DNA from 3 places in the Bacillus sp. SH7-1 genome. Region 1 is predicted to be linked to each of the others. Evidence: riboswitches for the same ligand, from Rfam matches in the RefSeq annotation. Region 1 holds a riboswitch; each other region holds the start of a gene.
What was found. Region 1 has a riboswitch for S-adenosylmethionine ahead of DN390_RS18600 (ABC transporter permease). Riboswitches for the same ligand answer to the same signal wherever they lie in the genome.

Region 1 (7,754 bases):
GGAGCAGTAGCAATTATTGTAACGGGATATTTAGTAGATTTCTTTACGATTGGTACGATTTTTTATATTGCATCTATCTTATATGTAGTAAGCGGAGTTGTATTAAGTAGTAAAAAAATATAATCATTCCCATTTTTACCTGAATACCCTTTATTTGTTATACTAAAAGGGAAGACAAATGAAAAGGGGACATTGCCTTTGATGAAATTTTTAATTTTAGCTATTCTCACTTTGTTTTTGATTCCATGGACAAGAAGCGGTAGTAAACTTCGAGCAGTGGATAAGAAAGGGGATGAGAAGGTTGTAAAGGGTAAGAAATCATCCATTTTAGTTATTCCTGTTTTATTTTGGATAGGTATTGCAATCTATGAATATTTTTGGCTAATTGATGATCGCCCAGATTCGATTCTTACTCATTATTCTGTTGCAGTAGCAATTTTAATTGGGCTTGTTTTATTTTCACAAGATCAAATAGGGAAATTAGAAGGTACGTTAAAAGGACTTCTAATGTTCGTTTTACTCGCAAGTTATGGCTACTTTGGTTATTTGCACGATATAGTAATCTCGCAAAAGAAATATGATTCTGTTGTGAGGGTAGAGAAAGATATTTCAGAGCCATTTACTGAAAATGATCAGCCGTTTACAGTGCCGCCAAAGACAGCGGAGAATAAGATGAAAAAGGTATTTGGGGATATTCCGAAAGTAGCTTATTTTGAGCTAGGAGAATTAACGCCGCAAATGGTAAATGGTGAGGCTTTATATGTAGCACCGATTGAAGTTTCAGGCTTTTTTAAAGCACGTAAAGCTGAAACAATTCCAGGATACGTAACGATGTCAGGTACAAACCCTGATGCGGAAGCGAAACTACATCTCGGTTATAAAATGAAATACGTGCCAAGCATGTTTTTCGGAAATAATTTAGAGCGTGTGGTAAGGAAAGCAGAACCAAATTTAATCTTTAAAGGGAAACCAAAATTTGAAGTTGATGATAAAGGGAAACCGTATTATACAATGACGTACGGTGAATTTATTTCAGGAAGATCTGGATTTGAAGTAGAGGGCGTTGTAGTAGTAGATGCACAAACAGGTGAAGTGAAAAGATACAATAAAGGAAAGGCACCTAAATTTGTTGATGGTGTATTAAATCACGAGACCGCATCTACATTAAATACGTATTTCGGTAAATATATCCATGGTTTTTGGAATACGAAATTCTCGCAAACTGATATGAAGATCCCGACTGAGTGGGGAACGAAAGAAGGAGTTACACCAATCTTCGGTAAGGATGGAACGCTATATTACTTTACTGATTTCACGTCTCCGAAAGAAGGAGTAGATTCTGCGTTAGGTTACTCACTCATTGATGCGCGTACAGGTAAGTTGTATTACTATAACGGAAAAGAAGTAAAGGGAATTATGGATGGTTCGGCTGCTTCGGAAGTAGTGGATAATTCCTTTAAGAGAGAAAAGTGGCATGGGACAATGCCGGTTATTTATAACGTGTATGGCAAACCTTCTTGGATTGTACCGGTTATTGATGATGGAGGATTAGTACGTGCTCATACGGTTATCTATGCTTCTAATGCGAAAATATTTGCAACAGGTTCGACGCAAAAAGAAGCGCTTGAGAATTATAAAAATGCGCTGAGTGGAAGTGGAGATTCATTTAGACCGACTTCAAATGGGAAAGAGGCGCAAAAAGAAGGCACTGTACAACGTGTATATAAAGAAAAATCAGGTGAAAATACAATCGTGTACGTGCTGTTAGAGAATGAACAAAAAGTATTTATGATACCTGTGAAGAAATTCCCATATGCTATGTTTACAGAAGTGGGAGATCCAATTCAAATCACATATTTAGATACAGGAGAGGCGATGTCTTCCGTATCTAAATTTACAAATAGTAATTTGAACAAGTAAAGCGATAGAAATTCTATCGCTTTTTTTTACAGAATTAAACAGGAAAATGCGCTATACTTGACGTATGTTTATGTTGTAACTATAATTGTTACGATTTAGTATGTATAGGAAAGGGTGAACGAAAAAAGTGAATGAAGTTAATCAGGAAATATATAAGCCTGTAAAGATGAACAGGTTATGGATGATTCTTGTGTTAGGAACACTTACGGCGATTGGGCCATTATCTATTGATATGTATTTGCCTTCGTTACCGAAATTAACGGATGACTTGCAAACAGGTGCATCTCTAGCACAGCTTACATTAACAGCTTGTTTGCTTGGGCTTTCAGTAGGACAATTATTTGTTGGCTCAATTAGTGATATTTACGGAAGACGCAAACCTCTTATTATTGCTCTTATTATTTATGTTGCTTCTTCTTTACTTTGTGCTGTTGCGCCATCTATTTGGACCTTAGTGTTATTGCGCTTCCTACAAGGAGCTTCAGGATCAGCCGGGATTGTTATATCACGTGCAATGGTACGTGATATGTACTCGGGTTCTGAAATGACGAAGTTCTTCTCACTGCTCATGTTAGTAAACGGAGCAGCACCTATTTTGGCACCGATTATTGGGGGACAATTATTGCAGTTTACAACATGGCGCGGTGTTTTCATCGTTCTTGGAGCAATTAGTGTATTCATGTTAATATCAGCTACTTTCGTATTACGTGAAACATTACCTCCTGAAGAAAGAGAAACAGGTGGTTTGTCAGGGACGTTAGCGACGTACGGAAAACTCCTAAAAGATCGTTTGTTTATGGGATATGCATTGTCACAAGGATTAGTAACAGCGGCAATGTTCGCTTACATTTCGGGATCACCATTTGTATTGCAAAATATATACGGGGCATCACCACAGCAATTTAGTTTATTCTTTGCAATCAACGGTATTGGTATTATTATTGCTAGTCAGGTTACGGGTCGTTTAGCGGGGAAAGTGAATGAGAAGACATTATTTGTTGCTGGTATTATTATTGCAGCTGTTGGTGGTTTATCTTTACTACTGACAATCTTACTAGGAATAGGGTTAATTGGTGTTTTATGCTCGTTATTCCTTGTCGTATCAAGTGTTGGGGTTGTCTCAACAACTGGGTTCTCATTAGCGATGAGAAATCAAAAACAAGCTGCAGGAACAGCATCAGCTTTATTAGGCTTATTACAGTTCATTTCAGGAGCGCTTGTTGCACCGCTAGTAGGTATTGGTGGAAGTAACACCGCATTACCGATGGGTGTTGTAATAGCTCTTTGTGAAATTGGTGCGGTACTATGCTATTTATTTATGGCCAGAAGAAGTGAAAAGCAGTTTGAACTGCAACAAAGACAAAATTTAGAGGCTTAACAAAAAAGAACTGATTCAAAGGTAATATTTGAATCAGTTCTTTTTTTCATTTCTTTGAAATACCTCATACATATTATTCATGATCGTATCATATAAAACAGCAAGTTTATCCCACACCCAGCGATTACTATCGACTTCTTTTTCACCGCAGTCGATAATATCGGTATGATCGGTAATTTTATACGCTTTTTTAACGATAATAGGAGCAATCTTCGGTATGCGTGGGATTTCTTTTAAGATATCTGCAAAGTTTCCAATGTAGACGTGACCGATGATTTCGATTGTTAATGATTTATCCGATATATTTAGCACAGTATAAAATTGATTTGTATGTTGTTGTTTTAAATATTGGGCTAACTTAAATGGAGCATGTTTCTTTTTTAATACGCGGCGAAGGCTCTCTGTATTTTCAATATGAAGTGATTTTTCGCGAATGAGGACACGAATATCTTCTCCCATAAAAGGCATTGTGTTGTACATAGATGATTCTCCTTAAAAACTTACATATGCTTGCTTTATGCATATGTAAGTCTAGCATGGTTTGTTCTTTATGTGTGCTTACATTTTTGTAAGGTGCTGTAGTAAAGCAGTGCAAAAGTTATTTGTATAAAGTGACGATACTGTGACAAACATGTTGGTATATATGTTACGATGTCGTCTTAAGTGTAAAAAGTAGGATGTTCTCGGTATAATAACAAGTGGAGATAAAAGAAACTATAAGTAATAGCTGTAGATAAAAGGAGAAGAAGAGATGAAGAAGGTTTTGGGTATTGCTGTAATGGGAAGTATGCTCCTTCTAGCAGGGTGTAATGGAAATAAAGATACGAAAGAACCGAAAGAAAAGGTAGAGCAATCTACTGAACAAACAGAAGAGATGAAAGAATATCTTGCAGTACATGAAAAATACGATGTAAAGATGAATAAAGAAATTAATAAAGCACTGCAGTTATTTGAAGTGGCAAAAGAAAAGGGCGGTAAGGAAATAACGAATGCTACATATAAAGAAGATGTGCAAAAGGTAACGACTAGCATGTTAGAAGATATTGATCATATACGTAAAGAAATTCGTGTTCCAAAGTCGAAAGAGCAAGAACATGAGGTATATGCTGGTTTCTTAGATGAATCGGAACAAGCAATGAAAAAATTACAGAAGTTAGCTAAAGAAGAAGATTCATCGTTGATTCGTGATATAGAAATTAACTTTGCAACAGCATCGACATACTATAAACGTTTTCAAGCAGAAACGAAAAAATAACCTTGCCTGTGCAAGGTTATTTTTTCTTCTTACCATCGCCGTCTTCATCCTCGGATACTAATACCTTTTGTTCTTCGTGAAATTCGGAAATAGTTTGTCCAGTAATATTATCAAAGGGTGTGTAAAAAGAGGTGATGCTTTTCTTTTTGATGAAGAGTTTGTAGAAGCCGATGATGACAAGTATAACGATTGTTAAGGGTAATCCTATAGTAGCTAGAAGTAGGGGGTCCATCTTATAGCTCCTTTCATATCTTTTTTTATTATAGGCGAAATACGACATAGATAAATAAAAGTATTAAAAACTGATTTTTCTAAATATATCCAATTTGATTGACTTTTCATTTTTTCAGAATTATAATTCGAAATATACAATTTGAACCAAATAATAATATAGCAATTTACTTATCCAGAGAGGTAGAGGGACTGGCCCTATGACACCTCAGCAGCGGGTTCTGTAATAGGAACACCGTGCTAATTCCAGCAAGCAAGTCTTGAAAGATAAGTGATGGGCTTTGTTTATTAAGCCTTGATCTTATTTTTTAAGATCAAGGCTTTTTGTATTCTAAAAAGAGAAAAGGGAGTAATGGAAAAAGTACGTTAATAAAACTGAGTAAATACATGTGTTTAGGGGGGTTATTGAAGTGTATGTAATTAAAAAATTATCAGTTATGGTGTTCACGCTATGGGTTATTACGACAGTGACATTTCTAATTATGCATATTATTCCGGGGGATCCATTTTCATCAGATGCAAAAATCTTTCCTGAAGAAGTGATCCAAAACATGAGAGCGAAGTATCACCTTGATGAACCGTTATGGAATCAATATGTTGCTTATTTAGACGGCGTAGTTCATTTTGATTTTGGTGAATCTGTTCAATCAACCGGGCAAGGTGTATCAGAAATTATAACAACTGGTTTTGGTCCATCAGCAATTATTGGTTTACAAGCACTTGTTATTTCATTGCTAGTCGGAATTGCTGCAGGTACATTTGCTGCTCTCTATCATGGGAAGGTAATTGATTACGGTGTAAGTTTACTTGCCATCCTCGGTATTTCTATTCCGAGTTTTATTTTAGCACCACTATTTATACAAGTATTCGCTATTCAATTCGAGCTCTTACCAGTAGCCTCTTGGGGTACATTTGAACATACAGTATTACCATCTTTCGCATTGGCATTAGGACCAATCGCGGTTATTACAAGATTTGTTCGTTCTAATATGATCGAAGTATTGCAGAGTGATTATATTAAATTAGCAAGAGCGAAAGGTATACCAATTAAAAAAATCATTATAAGGCACGCTCTTCGAAATGCAATTGTTCCAGTACTTACATTTGTTGGACCATTAATGGCGGGATTGTTAACAGGTACTTTCGTTATTGAAAAGATTTTTTCAATTCCTGGTCTGGGAAAATATTTTGTAGACAGTATTTTTAACCGAGATTATCCAGTGATTATGGGAACAACGATTTTCTATAGTGCATTATTAATTTCTTGTATTTTCATTACAGATATTATTCATCGTATTGTTGATCCGCGTATTCGTTCTATTACGTAAGGAGGGGGGATATTTAAATGGGAGCTTATGAAATTAATAAACAGTTATTAACGAATGAAGAGAAAAAAGAATTAACGATAAATAAAGATCAGCAAACGATTAGCCGAAAAAAGGAAGTACTTCGTAAGTTTGTATCGAATCCAATCGCAGTTTTAGGGTCAGTGACGTTATTACTCATTATTGTATTCTCGCTTATTGGTGAAAGTTTAACGCCATTTACTGCGAGTGAGCAAGTAAAAGAGGCAACAAACTTACCGCCTAGTAGTGAACATTGGTTCGGAACAGATGATTTAGGTAGAGACATATGGGCACGTACATGGGCTGGCGGGAAAATTTCGCTAACAGTTGGATTGGTAGCAGCAGTTCTTGATATAGGGCTAGGTGTACTGATCGGTGGATTTAGTGGATATGTGAGAGGGCGCAATCGCCTTGGGACATTAATTGATGAGTGGATTATACGAGGAATCGAAGTGTTATACGGTATCCCGTATTTGTTAATTGTTATTTTACTATTAATCGTTATGAAACCAGGTCTTTTTACCATCATTATCGCCCTTGCATTAACAGGGTGGATTGGAATGGCTCGTCTCATTCGAGCTCAAGTCTTGTCTTTAAAACAAAGAGAGTTTGTTATTGCAGCGGAGCGATTAGGTACATCGCATATGAAAATTATATATGGACATTTAATTCCAAACTTAACAGGCATTATTATCGTGAATTTGTCATTTACAATTCCAGCGGCTATTTTCTCAGAATCATTTTTAAGCTTCATTGGTCTTGGAGTGCAATCACCAGCAGCGAGTTGGGGGACGATGACGAACGATGCACTTGGGACATTACTAAGTGGGGAATGGTGGCAGCTATTCTTCCCGGCAATCATGATTGCACTCATCATGTTCGCATTTAATGCAATTGGTGATGGTTTGCAAGATGCAATTGATCCGAAAATCGTAAAACGGAATCGAAAGGAGAAAAAACATGGGACAGCTCTTATCTTTAGAAAACGTAACGTTAGCCGTTGAAAAAGAGACCAGTAAGCAAGCAATTGTGAAGCATGTTTCCTTTTCTATTAACGAGGGTGAAATAGTTGCACTTGTAGGAGAAAGTGGTTCAGGAAAAAGTGTTACAGCACAATCCATTATCGGCTTAAATCAAGAAGCAATTCACATTGATGATGGAAATGTATCTTTCCAATCAAAGGAATTAACGAATTTAAAGGAAGCAGAATGGAATCAAATTCGTGGGAAAGATATTTCTTTTATCTTTCAAGACCCACTTTCATCTTTAAATCCGACGATGAAGGTGGGAAGGCAAATTACAGAGGTGATTTTGCAACACGAAAAGAAATCGAAAAAAGAGGCAAAAAAAATTGCAATTAACTTATTAAATGATTTAGGGATACATGAAGCAGAGAAACGCTTTGAACAGTACCCACATCAATTAAGCGGCGGTATGAGACAGCGTATTTGTTTAGCGATTGCGTTTGCTTGTCATCCAAAGCTTGTTATTGCAGATGAACCTACAACGGCATTAGATGTAACGATTCAGAAACAAATTATGGGGCTATTAAAAGAAAGAAAAGAAAAACAAAATACGAGTATTTTATTAATTACACATGATTTGGCACTTGTACGTGAAGTAG
Region 2 (7,754 bases), on a different contig from region 1:
TTACAGAAAATGCTTTCCCATGTAATTGCGGGAAGTCTGGTTGCCTAGAAACAGTAGCATCTGCAACGGGTATTGTACGTGTTGCTATGCAAAAAATACAAGAGACTGATAAAGAGAGTATTTTACGTTCTATGTTAGCAGAAGAAGGGCGTATTACATCAAAAGATGTATTTGAAGCACATGGACAAGGTGATGAACTAGCTGGTGAAGTAGTAGAAAAAGTAGCTTCTTATTTAGGATTAGCTGTAGCGAACCTTTCTAGCACGTTGAACCCAGAGAAAATTGTTATTGGTGGAGGCGTTTCTAAAGCTGGAGATGCACTACTAGAGCCAATTCAACGTTATTTCGAGCAATATGCTTTCTCACGTGCTGTAAAGAGCACGAAGCTAGCTATTGCAACACTTGGTAATGATGCAGGTGTTATCGGAGGAGCGTGGCTTGTAAAAAAGCACAAATACGAAGCGAAGATGATATAAGTTGTGAACTATGAAAAGAGGAAGGGGAAACCCTTCCTCTTTTTGTGCGAAATCTTGATGAAGAATAACATGTAAATGAATTAAGCTGCTGGTGGGTACCCGTTATATAGAACAGTCATGATTGTAAACCATCCGAAAACGAGTACAGTTGCAATTGCAAAGCCGCCCGCGAAAAAATTCTTTTCGCGAAGTGTTCTAAGCGTAGCAAATACAGCTAACAGAGTGACAAGCGTAAAAATAATAACAAGGCCCATACAATATCCTCCTCTGTCTACCCATTCCTTAATATGAGTTTTTGGAATATTTACTCTTTTATATTGTACATGTTTTAAAAATGATTGTCGAGATAGCATCCTTTCTTTTCCTAAGAGAAAAAAATGTTGTATCATTGAAAGTAAGTTTAATAATTGGAGGAGATTTTCATATGAAATGGATACAAATGCCGTTAGGCCCATTACAAACAAATGCTTATATTTTAACGAATGATCAAAATGAGTGTATTATCTTTGATCCTGGTCATGAAGGAGAGAAGCTTGTTACATATTTACAAGAAGAACAATTAAAGCCACTAGCTGTTTTATTAACACATGCTCACTTTGATCATATTGGTGCTGTTGATGCGGTAAGAGACGCTTTTCATATTCCTGTGTACGTACATAAAGAAGAAGCAGATTGGTTAGGCGATGCAACTGTAAATGGCTCTCAAATTTTTATGATGAATCGCAGCATTACAGCAAAACCAGCAGATCATATTATTGATACAGAAGGTGTATTAGCAATTGGTTCATTTAATTTTGAAATTTTTGAGACGCCAGGACATTCTCCAGGCAGTATTTCTTATTATTGTAAAGAGGCGAATGCTGTATTTTCTGGAGATGTATTGTTCCAAATGAGCATCGGAAGAACGGATTTACCTGGTGGGAGTTTTGCTGAATTGATTGGAAGTATTGAAGAAAAATTATTTGTGTTACCAGATGAAACAGCGGTTTTATGTGGACATGGTCCAGAAACAAGCATTGGTTTTGAAAAAGAAAATAATCCATTTTTACAGTAAGGGGTCATTATGGGGATGGAGCTCATTTTTAGAAAATGGATGGAAAAAGAAAAGGATTATTCGATTTCATATAGTACATATATGAACCTTGCGTTATACGCAGAGGAACATGGCTATTATATGAAAGAGCGTGAAAAAATTGGAAGACAAGGGGATTTTTTTACAAGTAGCAACGTATCCTCTGTTTTTGCAAAGACCTTTGCTAAGTTTTTTATTCGTCTTGTTGAAAATGGTGAAGTTAATCCGAATATTTGTGAGATTGGTGGGGGAACAGGAAGGTTTGCCTATGATGTTTTACAAGAATGGAAGCAATTATCTCCGGAAACCTTTATTGATTTAAACTATTCAATGATTGAAATGAGTCCTTTTCATAGAAAACTACAGCAGAAAAATCTTGGTTCGTTTTCTAACGTGTCATATTATACGTCGCATAGTGAAATGGGAGAATCGTTCGAAGGGATTCTTTTTTCGAATGAGTTATTTGATGCATTCCCTGTTGAAGTAATTGAGAAGAGAAATGGAATATTGAATGAAGTACGTGTTACGTACACAGAGGAAGGGAAACTTGCAGAAGTATGTAGACCGTTACATAAAAGAATTGGTCGATACTTATTGAAATATAATATTCATCTTGCAGAAGGTCAGCGTTTTGAAGTGCCGATTGTGATGGAAGAGTATATAAAAGAAATTGCGAAATGGTTTCAACGAGGTGTATGTATTACAGTTGATTATGGATATACAAAAGAAGAATGGATGCATCCTGCACATCAAGAAGGAAGTTTACGAGGGTATTACGAGCATAAGTTAATCCGTAATCCTTTAGCACATCCAGGTGAAATGGATCTTACTACTCATATTCATTGGGACGAACTGAAAGAGATGTTTAGCCTGCAAGGTATGAATACGGCATGGCATAAGAAGCAATCTGAGTTTTTGTTAGCAGCAGGAATATTAGACCAGCTTACAAATCACCAAGATAGGAATCCTTTTTCTGAAACTCAAAAACAAAATCGAGCAGTTCGTTCTATGATTTTGAGCGGAGGATTAGGGAGTGCATTTGATGTTGTTATACATACGAAACATATGCAACAGTTACACTTGGATCGGTATTTAAAAATATAAAAAACAAGACACAGAATATTTCTGTGTCTTGTTTTTTAATACGACTTATGTAGTATCATATATTTCCTCTCATGATATATATTTATATTAAAGATATGAGATGAAAAATATAAAATACGTCCTTTTTCTCTGTTTATTAGTCCCTAACCTAATAATACACGAACGAGCTGAATAATTGTCTCGTTTTCTACTTTGTAATAAATTTCCAATCCTTTTCTTTCACTTGAAACGATTTTAGCACTCTTTAACTTTGCTAAATGCTGTGAAATTGTAGATTGTGGCATGTTTAAGCCAGTGTACATTGTAGAAACGTTGCTTGGACCACGTTCAATTAATCCTTTTACAATACATAAGCGAACAGGATGAGCAAGCACTTTCAATAATTCTGCATTGCTTTCATATAGTTCTATTTCTTTTTGAAAGGTTTCTAACATGTTCTTTTCCACCTCCGTGTGAGCTGTTATACCATATTATTCATACCAAAAATTTAAAGAAAAGAAAACAGTTGTTGCAGAAAAAAAGTCCTAAAGTAAAGAAATTGTAAGAAAAGAGACCCTGATGTAAATAAAGTAGATGATTTAGCACGGTTTTGTAAAATGACATTTTTGGGTGAAAATTTCGATGCGTTTTAAAAATTGAAAGATATAGATATATTTGTAACACAATCTTATCATGATTTTCTTATTCTTTCAAATGAATATACAAAATTTTTAAAATAATATGACAAAGGAATTATAATAATATATATAGAATATAAAACAGGTTAAAAAGAAAAGAAGCTGAATATAATCAGCTCCTTTATGGTGATAGCAAAATATTTGAGCATAGCTGATAAATCTTAGAATTACCAAGAAATTAGTAATGTATTCTAGCCTTCTTCTTTTATCAACTTTAAAAATCTGTGGTTCCATATATTCTCATAAAAATCAATTGTCTCTTTTGCGGACATAAATGGATTATTTAACGTAGACGTTGCTTTCTGTACCATGAAGTTTTCGTATCCTATCCCGTGGGCAAATTTTATCGTAGCGTCCATACAGTATTCTGTTTGGGCACCACAAAATTCAATGCGCTGTACAGATAATTGGTCTAAAATTTCTTTTAAGTTTGTTTTATAAAATGAATTTGCATGTGTTTTTCTTACAAAAAAATCTTGTTCTTGAACATCTAGATCAGCATGAATAGCCCAAGGTTCTCTTTCAGGTACTAAATCATCATCACAATGTTGAACGAAAATGATTGGTTTGTTTGATTTTCTGTATGAAGAAATTCTTTTATTTACTTTTGTAAGTAAATTTTGTAAATCGAATAAATGCTCTTCGCTATAACATACTCCATTTTGTAAATCGATAACGATTAAAACATCTGCATAAGTATCCATTATTTTTGCCCCTTTTATTTCTTAATATATCAATTAATTTATTACTTGGAAATGGATGGTGCCCTATTGTTTTTTTATGAACTATACGAAAAGTAAAAAGTATACTCGAAAACATAAAAAGAAGATATGAAAATTTAATTTCATATCTTCTTTTCTTTCTATGCATTTACAGGCTCTTCCACATAAGAAAGGGCATTTTCAAAATCGGATATTAAATCATCAACATTTTCAAGGCCGACAGATAAACGAAGTAATGAATTAGAAATCCCTCTTTCATCACGAGCTTCTTGCGACAGTGCTGCATGTGACATTTTAGCTGGGTAGGAAAGGATCGATTCGACAGCACCTAAACTAACTGCAAAAACAGGTAACTTTACTTTTGATAGAAATTGGCGGAGTGCGTCTTCTGATTGTAAAGTGAAAGATAGGACAGCTCCGGCTGATGTAGCTTGAGATTGTTGAATATCAAATCCGAGATGTGTTTGTAAGCCAGGATAATAGACGTTTTGAACTTTAGCATGCTCTTGTAAATAATGTGCAATTTTATTGGCATTTGTAGCTGAATGCTCAAGACGTACATGCAATGTTTTTAGACCGCGAAGCACGAGAGAACAATCTTGAGGTCCTAAAATGGCGCCGAATGCATTTTGTAAAAATCCAATTTTTTGAGCAAGTTCGGAATCTTTTACGACCGCTAATCCGGCAGTAACATCACTATGACCAGCAATGAACTTTGTAGCACTATGAAGAACGATATCTGCTCCAAGTTCAAGTGGTTTTTGGAATAGTGGTGTCAAAAATGTATTATCAACAAAGGTAAGAGCGCCAATAGATTTTGCAAGCTTAGAAACAGCGCGAATATCCGTTACCTTTAAAAGTGGGTTAGAAGGTGTTTCTACATAAAAGAGTTTTGTATTTTGTTTAATGTTTTGCTGTATTTCTTCTAAATTGGTCATATCAACAAACGTATGTGAAACACCGTAACGGGAGAGAACCTCAGTTATCATTCGGTAAGTGCCTCCGTATACGTCTTCTGAAATGAGTACGTGATCACCTTGTGAAAGAAGGAGGAATGCAGTAGAAATTGCTGCAATGCCTGATGCAAATGCGAATCCCTTTGTTCCACCCTCTAATAAAGTAATGATATCTTCAAGAGCTTCACGAGTTGGATTTCCTGACCTGCTATAGTCATATTTCCCGAACGTATCTACATCAAACTGATGGAATGTTGATGTGTTATAGATGGGAACGTTAACAGCTCCTGTTTGTGAGTCATGTTTATATTGGTTGTGTAGTAAAAGTGTATCTATAGAATAACTCATATTCTTACACCTTCTTTTACAAGTTTAATGGCTTGCTGTAAGTCTTGAATTAAATCGTTACTATTTTCGATGCCAACGGAAAATCGAAGAAGACGATTACATACACCGTTTGCTGTTCTGATTTCTTCAGGAATATCAGCGTGTGTTTGTGTTGCTGGATAAGTCATTAAACTTTCAACACCACCGAGACTTTCAGCAAATGTGATTAAGGATAAAGATTGTAAGAATGGATTAATCCATGTTTCATCTTTAAGACGAAATGAGATCATGCCGCCTCTTCCTGGATAAAATACATCTGTTACCCCGTCCTCATCATTTAAATAAGCAACAACTGCTTTTGCATTTTCTTCATGTTGTCTCATGCGAAGAGCTAACGTTTTCATACCACGAATTAATAGCCATGAGTCAAATGGGCTTAAGACCGCACCAGAGGCATTATGATAATGAGCGATTTCCTCACAAAGTTCCTTTCCTTTTGCAACGACTAGTCCGCTTAGGACATCGTTATGTCCTCCTAAATATTTCGTTGCACTATGAATTACAATGTCGGCACCTTCTGTTAATGGCTGCTGTATATAAGGCGTGTAGAATGTGTTATCTACAATAAGAAGTAGTCCGTGTCTTTTCGCTACAGTTGCGACAGCGGCAATATCAGTAACTTGCATTAATGGATTTGTCGGAGTTTCTATGAAAATAGCTTTCGTTTCAGTTGTGATAGCTTGCTCAATTTGTTTAATAGATTGTGTATTTACGTATCTACATCGAACGTTCCACTTTTTTTCGTGCTCAGAAAATAATCGATAAGTGCCCCCGTATAAATCTTCAGATACAATAAGTTCGTCTCCGGAGCGGAATAGGGAGAGGACGAGGAGAACAGCTGCCATCCCTGAACTACAGGCATAACCTTGTTCACCGTATTCTAAATCTGCAATTGCCTGTTCTAAAAGGCCGCGAGTTGGATTGCCAGTTCGTGAATAGTCAAAGCCAGTAGATTTGCCAATTCCTTCATGACGATAAGCGGTTGAGAAATAAACAGGTGGGTTAACCGTTCCTGTTGTAGTTTCGCTACGATTTCCGATTTGTGCTAGTTTTGTTTCGATAGTTGACATGTGAAAATTCCTCCTTTTTAAATTAACAATTAAGTGAATGTAAAATAAAAAAAGCCTTCTAAGAAGAAGGCTTTCGGTTTGAATAGAGTCTTCTTCTCATCTGTCAAATCTTTCACAATTTGCTGGAATTAGCACCTTATTAACAAATGTTAATGGTTGCTGAGGCGTCATAGGGCCAGTCCCTCTACCTCTCTAGATAAGAATGTTCGTATGAAATTTTATTATGTTTTTAACTTTACAACAAAAGATAATTGAATTGCAACTTTATTTTAAATAATTTTTATTTTTCCGCAACTGTCATTGACTTTTGCATTTATGCGTGCTAAATTTATTAAAAAATTAACAAACATTGTTAAAAGGGGAACGTATTTCCTTTTAGCTACATAAATAAAATAATAAAGACAACTCTTATTGAGAGCGGTGGAGGGAAAGGCCCTGTGAAACCCGGCAACCTTCAAACGAAATGTTTGAAACGGTGCTAATACCTGCAAAACGAATGTTTTGCATAATAAGAGGAGGAACAATTATGTCCCCCTCTTCAAAGTGAAGAGGGGGTTTTTATATTGATAGAAATGAGGGAGATTTGTGAAAGTACTAGATTTATTATCAAAAGGAATTGTAATAGGTGATGGTGCGGTTGGGACGTTATTACATTCACATGGTTTGCAAAGTAGTTTTGAAGAATTGAATATATCTGATCCAGATTTAATTATATCGATTCATAAGCAATATGTAGCTGCTGGGGCAGATGTGATTCAAACAAATACGTACGGAGCAAATGAAGCGAAATTACGTATGTATGGTTTAGAAAATCAAGTTACTGAAATTAATAGAGCGGCAGTAAAATTGGCGAAAGCATCTGTGACAGATAGAAATGCAATTTTAGGAACAATTGGCGGTATGAAACATATTGGAGCCGTTACAACTACTGATATGGAAAGAGAATTTATGCTACTTGAGCAGGCAAGTGCATTACTAGAAGAACAGGTTGATGGACTGCTATTAGAGACTTTTTATGATGAGTTTGAATTACTTCATGCTGTTCAGGTGTTACGAAAACAAACGAACATTCCAATTGTAGCCCAATTAGCGTTACATGAGGCAGGTACGACTCAAAATGGAAATGATGTAAATGAAATATTAAAACGGCTTTTAGATTACGGTGCAAATGTCGTTGGATTGAACTGCCAACTAGGGCCACTTCATATGACGGAAGCTTTTAAAATGATATCGATTCCGCAAAATGGTTACTTGTCAGCATATCCGAATGCAGGTCTCCCAAATTATGTG
Region 3 (7,754 bases), on a different contig from region 1:
GTGTATAAATTAATGATAGTGTTTTTGAATCAAGTGAATCTGGATCCAGTTGATGCGATTCGAGGAAGAAGGTCATTAAACTTCTTGTGAAATCTTCACCACCAAGATAATTATCACCAGCAATAGATTTTACATCCATTATCCCTTCAAACAATTCCAAAATGGAAACATCAAAAGTTCCTCCACCTAAATCAAATACAAGAAATTTTGTTTCTGATTCTTCTTGGTATAAACCATAAGCAATTGCCGCAGCCGTTGGTTCGCTAATAAGACGTTCTACTGTTAATCCTGCTATTTCCGCTGCACGTTTCGTTGACTTTCTCTGCGTATCATTGAAATAGGCAGGGACACTAATTACAGCACCGGTAACCTCTTCATTTAAATATGCTTCTGCGTCTTGTTTCAAAGATTTAATAACAAAAGATGATAACTCTTCAGATGAAAAAGTATATGTACCCAGCTCATATTTTTTCTCTGTTCCTATAAAACGTTTAAAAGTTGCTGCCGTCAGTTGTGGATGAGTAATTAGTCGCTCTTTCGCAATACGCCCAACTAAAACTTCCCCCGTTTCATCAACGCTAACTACCGATGGTGTGAGAAATTCACCTAAAACATTTGGAATAAGTGTTGCACCATCTTCCGACCATGTTGCTACTAAACTATTAGTTGTCCCTAAATCAATTCCAATTATCGCCATACTAATCCCCTCTCTTTTTACTATATTTTACTATACCATTATAAATAGGAAAAGTATGTAAGAAACTAATAATATCAAACCTTCAGAATATAGAAACTCTATTTCAATCTAGTTAAATGAAATACTGTGTTAAGCAATAAAAAAGCAGTTTTTATATTGGTTTGAAATTAAATTCTATTCCAAATCAATCTTTTCTAAATCCCTTAGAATCACTTCTATCTAACTACAAAAATCCCACAGGAGTAACCCCATTGGGATAATTTATTACATTTTATATTTTGCGTTCCACTCTGATCTCATAAAAAAATGAGAGTAAACACTATTCGCGATCCCCTCATCACCAAAATATCATAAGCTAAACCGCCCTCCTGAAATCATTCTATTCTAACCTTATCAATTCGGCAGAATATCCTCTATCTATTTCAGAAGTAGGTTTAAAACGATACAATAATTAAGTTAATACGTAAATGATGTTACTCTATAACCATTAAATTCATAAATTAAAGGACATAAAACTAATGATTATGGAGCACTTTATCCTATAAACAAAACCCTCCAGAAACATCTAAAATTTGCCCCGTTACCCAGCGGCTATCAGCAGAAGCAAGGAATGCTACTGCGTCCGCAATATCTTCAACTTGCCCGATTCGACCGAACACAGATGAATTCGTAGCAAAATTTCGTATTTCTGGATTATCTAGCAATTTCGCATTTATATCTGTCTTCGTATATCCAGGCATAATTGTATTCACAGTTATACCTCTTTCTCCAAGATGTTTAGCAAGAGGCAGTGTCATCGTATTTAATGCACCTTTACTTAAGCCGTATGCAATTGAGCCTGTAAAACCAAGTCTTACTTCAGCTGATGAAATGTTAATAATGCGCCCCTCTGATCGTAGTAACGGTAATGTTTGCTGAATTAAGAAGAACGGTGCTTTAATATTTACAGACATAATTTCATCAAAAATTTCTTCTGTCGTATTTTCAATCGTTCCTTGTATACCTATCCCTGCATTGTTTACTAAAATATCAATCTCTGATGTACCAACTCTTTTTTGTAATTCATTCTTCAATTGTTCTACTAGCTTTTGGACACCATCAATTGAATTGAGCTCAGCTTCAATTAAGAACGCTTTTCCTCCATTAGATTCAATCTCTCTAATCGTTTCATCTGCAGCTGTTTTATTTCGGCCATAGTGAATCGCTACTAATGCACCATCGTTTGCCAATCTCATCGCAACCGCACGACCAATGCCGCGACTCGCCCCTGTTACTAACGCTACTTTCCCATCAAGATTCTTCATTTTTTCCATCCTTCCTAAATTTCCGTTTGATAAAAACCTATACTTATATTTTCATGTAAACACTAATCATTTTAAATATATATTTATTGGTAATTCAGTTCGTTCACTTATGATATTATAGTTATAATTCGTGATTTACTTTAGAAAACAAAATAAGGAGGCTACACAGTGCAAAACGCAGTAAAACTGGATGACATTGACCATAAAATAATGAACTTATTGTATGAAAATGCCAGAATTTCAGTTTCAGAAATAGGACGGATTATATCCATGACGCAGCCTGCTGTAAAAGAGCGTATGAATAAACTTGAAGATCAAGGAGTTATAGCAGCTTACCGAACAAAATTTGAGCCTTCCAAAATTAATAAAAATATTCAAGCATTCATCATGTTTAAAACGAGTCAATGCTCTGATTTTATCCAATATTGTAATGCCGCACCTGAAGTAACTGATTTATATCGAATTAGTGGAGAATTTAATTATATGATGAAGGTCATGAGCGATTCGATGGATTCCCTCGCTACATTTTTAGACTCTTTAATGCAATTTGGCTTATCGTCTCCTTTAATTGTTTTAAAGAGTGAGTTTGAGGAGAAATTGTCATTTTGATAAAGGGATACGTATTATCCTCACTAACAGTAAAAGTTTCTCTTTCTTGAGAAAAACCAACAAAATCAATGACTAGTAAACAAAAAAGAACATTGATATTTCAATGTTCTTTTTTGTATCTCTTCTTATTAATTAGATTACTCTTCGAAAAGAGCACCTTAATCCCCTTACCCCTGATTCCTCTGCGCCTCCCTAAACTCCTCCTTCACCTTCTCTAACAATCCTTCTTCTGTTATTAATCGATACGCCGTATTTGCTAATGCTTTTGCCGATGTAATTAATGCTTTATCTCCTAATTCTGAACGCGCTGCTTCTCTGAATTCATTCGTATGTGCAATTAAGTCATCTGGGCCGATTTTTATGTACGGATGAATGGTCGGTACGACTTGGCTGACGTTTCCTGCGTCCGTTGAACCAATGCCAACTCTTTCTTTACGGTTTACATCTTCACCTAGTAGTTCTAATTCTTCGGCTACGATATCGTTATATGTTTTTGTTACGAGTAGTTCATCAATTTCATTTTGGAATTGATGGATTTTTACTTTTGCGCCTGTTGCTAACGCTGCCCCTTGTGCGATGTTTTTCACTTTCTCTGTTACTTCCGCACATCTTTTTCGCGTTGCTGCGCGGATGAAGAACCTTGCTGCAGCGTAGTCAGGAATAATATTAGGTGCTTTTCCGCCCTCTGTAATGACACCATGAATTTTCACGTCTGACGGAAGTTGTTGGCGAAGTGCGTTAATACTGTTGTACAGCTGAATAACCGCATCTAATGCGTTAATTCCCTCTTCTGGTGAAGCTGCAGCATGAGCTGTTTTTCCATAAAAATGAAAATCAAGTGGGTCGACTGCTAGTGAAGGACTCGTTGTCGCTGTTTTTCCGCTCGGATGAATCATAAGCGCCGCATCAACATCTTTAAATAAACCTGCTTTTACATAACTCGATTTTGCGCTACCGTTTGGCCCGCCTTCTTCTGCCGGTGTTCCGAAAACGACAACCTCTCCACCTATTTCTTCAAGCGTTTCTGATAATGCAATTGCTGCTGCAACGCTAATTGTGCCAATTAAATTGTGACCACACGCATGGCCAAGTCCTGGTAAAGCATCATACTCAGCTAAAAATGCGATAACTGGTCCTTGTTTCCCTGAACTTTTTCGTGCGATAAAACCTGTTTCATGACCAGCTATATTGTGCTGCAACTGGAATCCTGCACTACCTAGCAATAAACTTAACGTTCTAGATGCGTAAAATTCTTGGTTACCAATCTCCGGATTCGCATGAATATCATGACTTGTTTCTATGTACTTTTCCTTATTTCTTTCGATACTCTCTTCAATTGTTTTTCTTTGTGACGTTACTCCAGTCGCTCCCATTTTTCTTCCTCCTTTTATTTTCACGTAAAAAAGCCTCTTTCTAAAAGATAGAAAGAGGCTTCTGTATATACAGTCAAAATGAGCTTCTTTCTTATCTTTCAAGTTACCTTGCTGGAATTGGCACAGTATTCATAAAGAATCCGCTGCCGAGGTATCATAGGGCCAGTCCCTCCACCTCTCGTGATAAGAATTTTCATAAAATTATATTAAATTACATTCATTCTAAGTTCATTCCGATTAAAAGTCAAGGAATTCCTATCCGAATTTACCGGATATCTAAAAATCCTTTTAATACACCAATTGTCTCAGGTGCTTGCAATCTTGCACATATATACGGGAATTCCGTACTACCTTCAAACATCATTTGAGATGTAAGCGGTGCCCCTGCCCAGAAGATTTCATCATCGATTACGATAAATGGGAAGGCTTTATTTTGTCTTTGTAACCTTACATTTTTCAGTGGAACTGGTCCATCACTATACACTGTTATTTGCGCATTTGTACGCATTAACGCTTGCCATACTCGTTTATCTACTTGCTTTGTACTTGGAAGTGAAATTATGATTTTTCGTTTTGCAGCCAAAATATCTTTTAATAGCCCTTTCGTTTCCTCAAGATTCATTTCCATAAACCAGCGTAATCGTTTCGATATTTTTCGTTCCCACAATTGCCTTGATGTCGTACGATCATACACATCTCCATGACGTTCTATATGAGCTGTTAATTGTGATAACGCTTGTTTTCTTGAAAGATTTTTACGCATATAATGACAATCCGATAATTGAATGAACTTCCCTCTCGCTCTTGTCACTGCTACATTGACGAGGCGATGGTTTTTATGGTCAAAGAACAATACGCCAGGTCTTTCTTGCGGATAACTATCCACTGTATCAAAAATCATCATATCTCTTTCAGACCCTTGGAACTTGTGAACTGTCGCTGCTAAAACAGGTATGTTTTGATATTTCGTTCTCTGTAACATTTCTCTAATACATGTTGATAAAAAGCGAGACTGCGCCCTGTAAGGCGTCACAACACCAATTGATTGAACACCATCTAACAGTCCGATTAACATCATTTGCATCGCTACTAAACCAGACATAATATTAAAACGAGATCCTGAAGCAGCATCTTTTAACGAAAATGCTCCCATTAGACTCGTATCAAATAAAACGCTCGCCTCATTTGCGAACGGTTGTAGTTTCGCAAGTTCTTTACGTTCTGAAACAGACGGATGATCGTATACTCTATTTTTATAAATAAATGAGTTTGTAAACTTAGATATATCCGCATGCATACGTCTTTGTTCCTGCAACATAAACAGGTTCGGATGTGCTTCTGATTTATTAACAGACTCAACAATCCCAGCATGGTAAAACATATCTTCGCCGAGCCATTTGCGAACGAGTTCGTGGTTCGCCATAGCAATTGGAGGTAACTGTAAAAAGTCTCCACAAACGACGATGCGTTTTCCAAGTGAAGCAGCTAATGCAATTTGCGGAACATATGCCATACTCACTTCATCTACAACAACTAAATCAAATGTACGCTCATAAATAAGTGAATCAATGGCACATTTCGATAAAGTTGCGCCAATTACTTTCGCATTTTCAATGTATTCTTTTTCTACTTCTTTAATTTTCGCCTTTTGCTTTCGAAGATCACTTTCAATCTCTTGTATACGCTTCTTATCAGCAGATGTTGCTTTATACGATAAAATCTTTTCACGAAGATCTTGTCGTATCTCTTCTAAATAGAGTCTTTCTTCTCCCCAAGATCCGTTCGTCGTTTCAACTAACTTCGACGCAAGTAGCGTTTCATGATTTCTTATATGTTCATGTTGACTATAACCGTAACGAACAATTTCGCCAGGCGTCCATTTCTTTTTCTTTTCAATTTGCTTCGTTACTTCACTCATTAATACGTCCACTGCTGCGTTACTATGAGCTAACACAAGTACCGATTTTCCTTTTTGATAATGAGCTGAAATAATACGTGATAAATTATAAGACTTCCCTGTTCCAGGCGGTCCCCATACGTACGTTGTCGGATTGTAAAACGAACGATACGCCAATTCATTTTTCGTATTTTTCATTTTTTCAAGATGCTTCGGACTACTCGTCCCATCAACAAGACGCTTTATACGATTACGTTTTAGCTTATCTTTATGCGCCTCTTTCAATCGCTCCTGCAGTTGCTCCAAAAGCTGCCACGGTTCACTATATAAAACAGCTTCTCTTATTTCACCTTGTATATAATCATTTAACTTCAATTCTATTTCTAATCCATGTACAGATAATACTTCTCCTGTCGCTTCCTCACCATCGAACTCAATTCGAATGGGTGAACCTTCAGGTAAGCTTACTTCCGAAATAAGCTGAAATACGTATACTGTACTTTCATAATCTGTATATAAAAAACGACCGTTCATGATAGAAATTTTACTACCACCTATCGTTTTCCAATGTTTAATTTCATACGCTAATGCATAATGCCACTCTTTCATCGTTTCTGATAATGAAGGAGTTTGAGTAGTTGTATTCATCGTATAATCTCCTTCCTTCTCCCCAAACATACTTTCTCACTATACCATATAACACGCTAAAATTTGTAAGGTTTTTATCTTGCTTATTTTCTTAATTTTCAATAATATATTGTATATAATTTTCAGAAAGAAGGAATCTACATGCCAGTTAGAAGAATAGAGCACGTTGGACTTATGGTTGCAAACTTAGAAACATCTATTACTTTTTATGAAAAAGTAGTTGGCTTACAGCTTATTAAGCGAATGGGACATCCAAACCCAGACTTAAAACTCGCTTTTTTAGGTGTGGAAGAATCGAAGGAAACGATACTGGAACTCATTGAAGGTTACAACTCCTCTCTTCCGGCAGAAGGAAAAGTACATCACATTTGCTTTAAAGTGGATTCATTAGAGGATGAAATTGAAAAAATACAAAAACACGGCGTAACATTTTTACTAGGGGAAGAAATTGAAACATTACCAGATGGAACACGTTACATATTCTTCGCTGGCCCTGATGGAGAGTGGATTGAGTTTTTTGAGACGGAGAGATAAAGTGAAACTTTAATCATTGGGGGGCTTCATTCCCCAATGATTATCAGCACTCACCAATCGGACATTTGCGGGCAGTTGATCCCCACCTAACTTCTTTTCTTTCGCTGAATTTTGAAGTGGGATTTTACTGCCCGTTAATGCGGGATAATAACTTTATGATCCACATAAGGAGTAGAAACTGATGAGTACAGTTTTTATTATTGTTTTTTGGGTACTTATACTATTTCCACTTCTTTATATAATCCCGATAAGGAAGTGGAATATAAGTCCCATTGATCTCATGGGGGGTATTTAGCAATTTAAAAATGCTGTTTACTTATAGCAGTATCTTTTATGAATGCAAAAATAGCCAAAATAAGCAAGCAGTTTTGCATAAAAACTTGCATATTTTAGGCTATTTAATTGTATTCCTTATTTTGTTAAAGTTATCCGTTAGTTCAATTCCAAAGGTCTCAGCCGACAATTAACTCAAGTACCGATTTCGGATGACCCTCATGTGATGAAGTTCATGTCCTGCGATGCCGTACGCGAGGGCGCGCGCCGTAATGCTTAGATTGTTGGCTGTGCCCTTGCGGGTCCAAGCCTCCGCCGGTAGCCCGCGCAGCAATGTGATCGTTGATTGCCGTACGGCCCGGTAGTCTTCGGCCAATTGCGCGGTTGTCCAACTTCCGAAAGGAGGCATGAACAATTCC

Region 2: it holds a riboswitch for S-adenosylmethionine, as region 1 does, so the genes downstream of both, metI (cystathionine gamma-synthase/O-acetylhomoserine thiolyase) here and DN390_RS18600 (ABC transporter permease) in region 1, are expected to answer to the same signal.
Region 3: it holds a riboswitch for S-adenosylmethionine, as region 1 does, so the genes downstream of both, DN390_RS08010 (M20 family metallopeptidase) here and DN390_RS18600 (ABC transporter permease) in region 1, are expected to answer to the same signal.

Annotation. Positions count from the first base shown of each region.
Region 1 is NZ_QNUD01000021.1:67,371-75,124, reverse strand. Features, by position in the region: gene DN390_RS18630 (MFS transporter) at 1-123, shown strand, start outside; gene DN390_RS18625 (DUF3981 domain-containing protein) at 202-1,920, shown strand; gene DN390_RS18620 (multidrug effflux MFS transporter) at 2,087-3,298, shown strand; gene DN390_RS18615 (hypothetical protein) at 3,332-3,778, opposite strand; gene DN390_RS18610 (hypothetical protein) at 4,050-4,553, shown strand; gene DN390_RS18605 (DUF3951 domain-containing protein) at 4,570-4,785, opposite strand; SAM riboswitch class I at 4,953-5,058, shown strand; gene DN390_RS18600 (ABC transporter permease) at 5,195-6,112, shown strand; gene DN390_RS18595 (ABC transporter permease) at 6,130-7,134, shown strand; gene DN390_RS18590 (ABC transporter ATP-binding protein) at 7,091-7,754, shown strand, end outside.
Region 2 is NZ_QNUD01000005.1:412,660-420,413, forward strand. Features, by position in the region: gene glcK (glucokinase) at 1-476, shown strand, start outside; gene DN390_RS05480 (DUF2759 domain-containing protein) at 557-730, opposite strand; gene DN390_RS05485 (MBL fold metallo-hydrolase) at 901-1,530, shown strand; gene DN390_RS05490 (class I SAM-dependent methyltransferase) at 1,540-2,652, shown strand; gene DN390_RS05495 (ArsR/SmtB family transcription factor) at 2,796-3,086, opposite strand; gene DN390_RS05500 (cysteine hydrolase family protein) at 3,521-4,033, opposite strand; gene metC (cystathionine beta-lyase) at 4,192-5,355, opposite strand; gene metI (cystathionine gamma-synthase/O-acetylhomoserine thiolyase) at 5,352-6,464, opposite strand; SAM riboswitch class I at 6,558-6,667, opposite strand; SAM riboswitch class I at 6,870-6,979, shown strand; gene DN390_RS05515 (bifunctional homocysteine S-methyltransferase/methylenetetrahydrofolate reductase) at 7,050-7,754, shown strand, end outside.
Region 3 is NZ_QNUD01000007.1:329,506-337,259, reverse strand. Features, by position in the region: gene hscC (molecular chaperone HscC) at 1-697, opposite strand, end outside; gene DN390_RS08020 (SDR family oxidoreductase) at 1,237-2,001, opposite strand; gene DN390_RS08015 (Lrp/AsnC family transcriptional regulator) at 2,170-2,610, shown strand; gene DN390_RS08010 (M20 family metallopeptidase) at 2,778-3,983, opposite strand; SAM riboswitch class I at 4,072-4,173, opposite strand; gene DN390_RS08005 (AAA domain-containing protein) at 4,249-6,558, opposite strand; gene DN390_RS08000 (VOC family protein) at 6,670-7,062, shown strand; gene DN390_RS07990 (DinB family protein) at 7,526-7,754, opposite strand, start outside.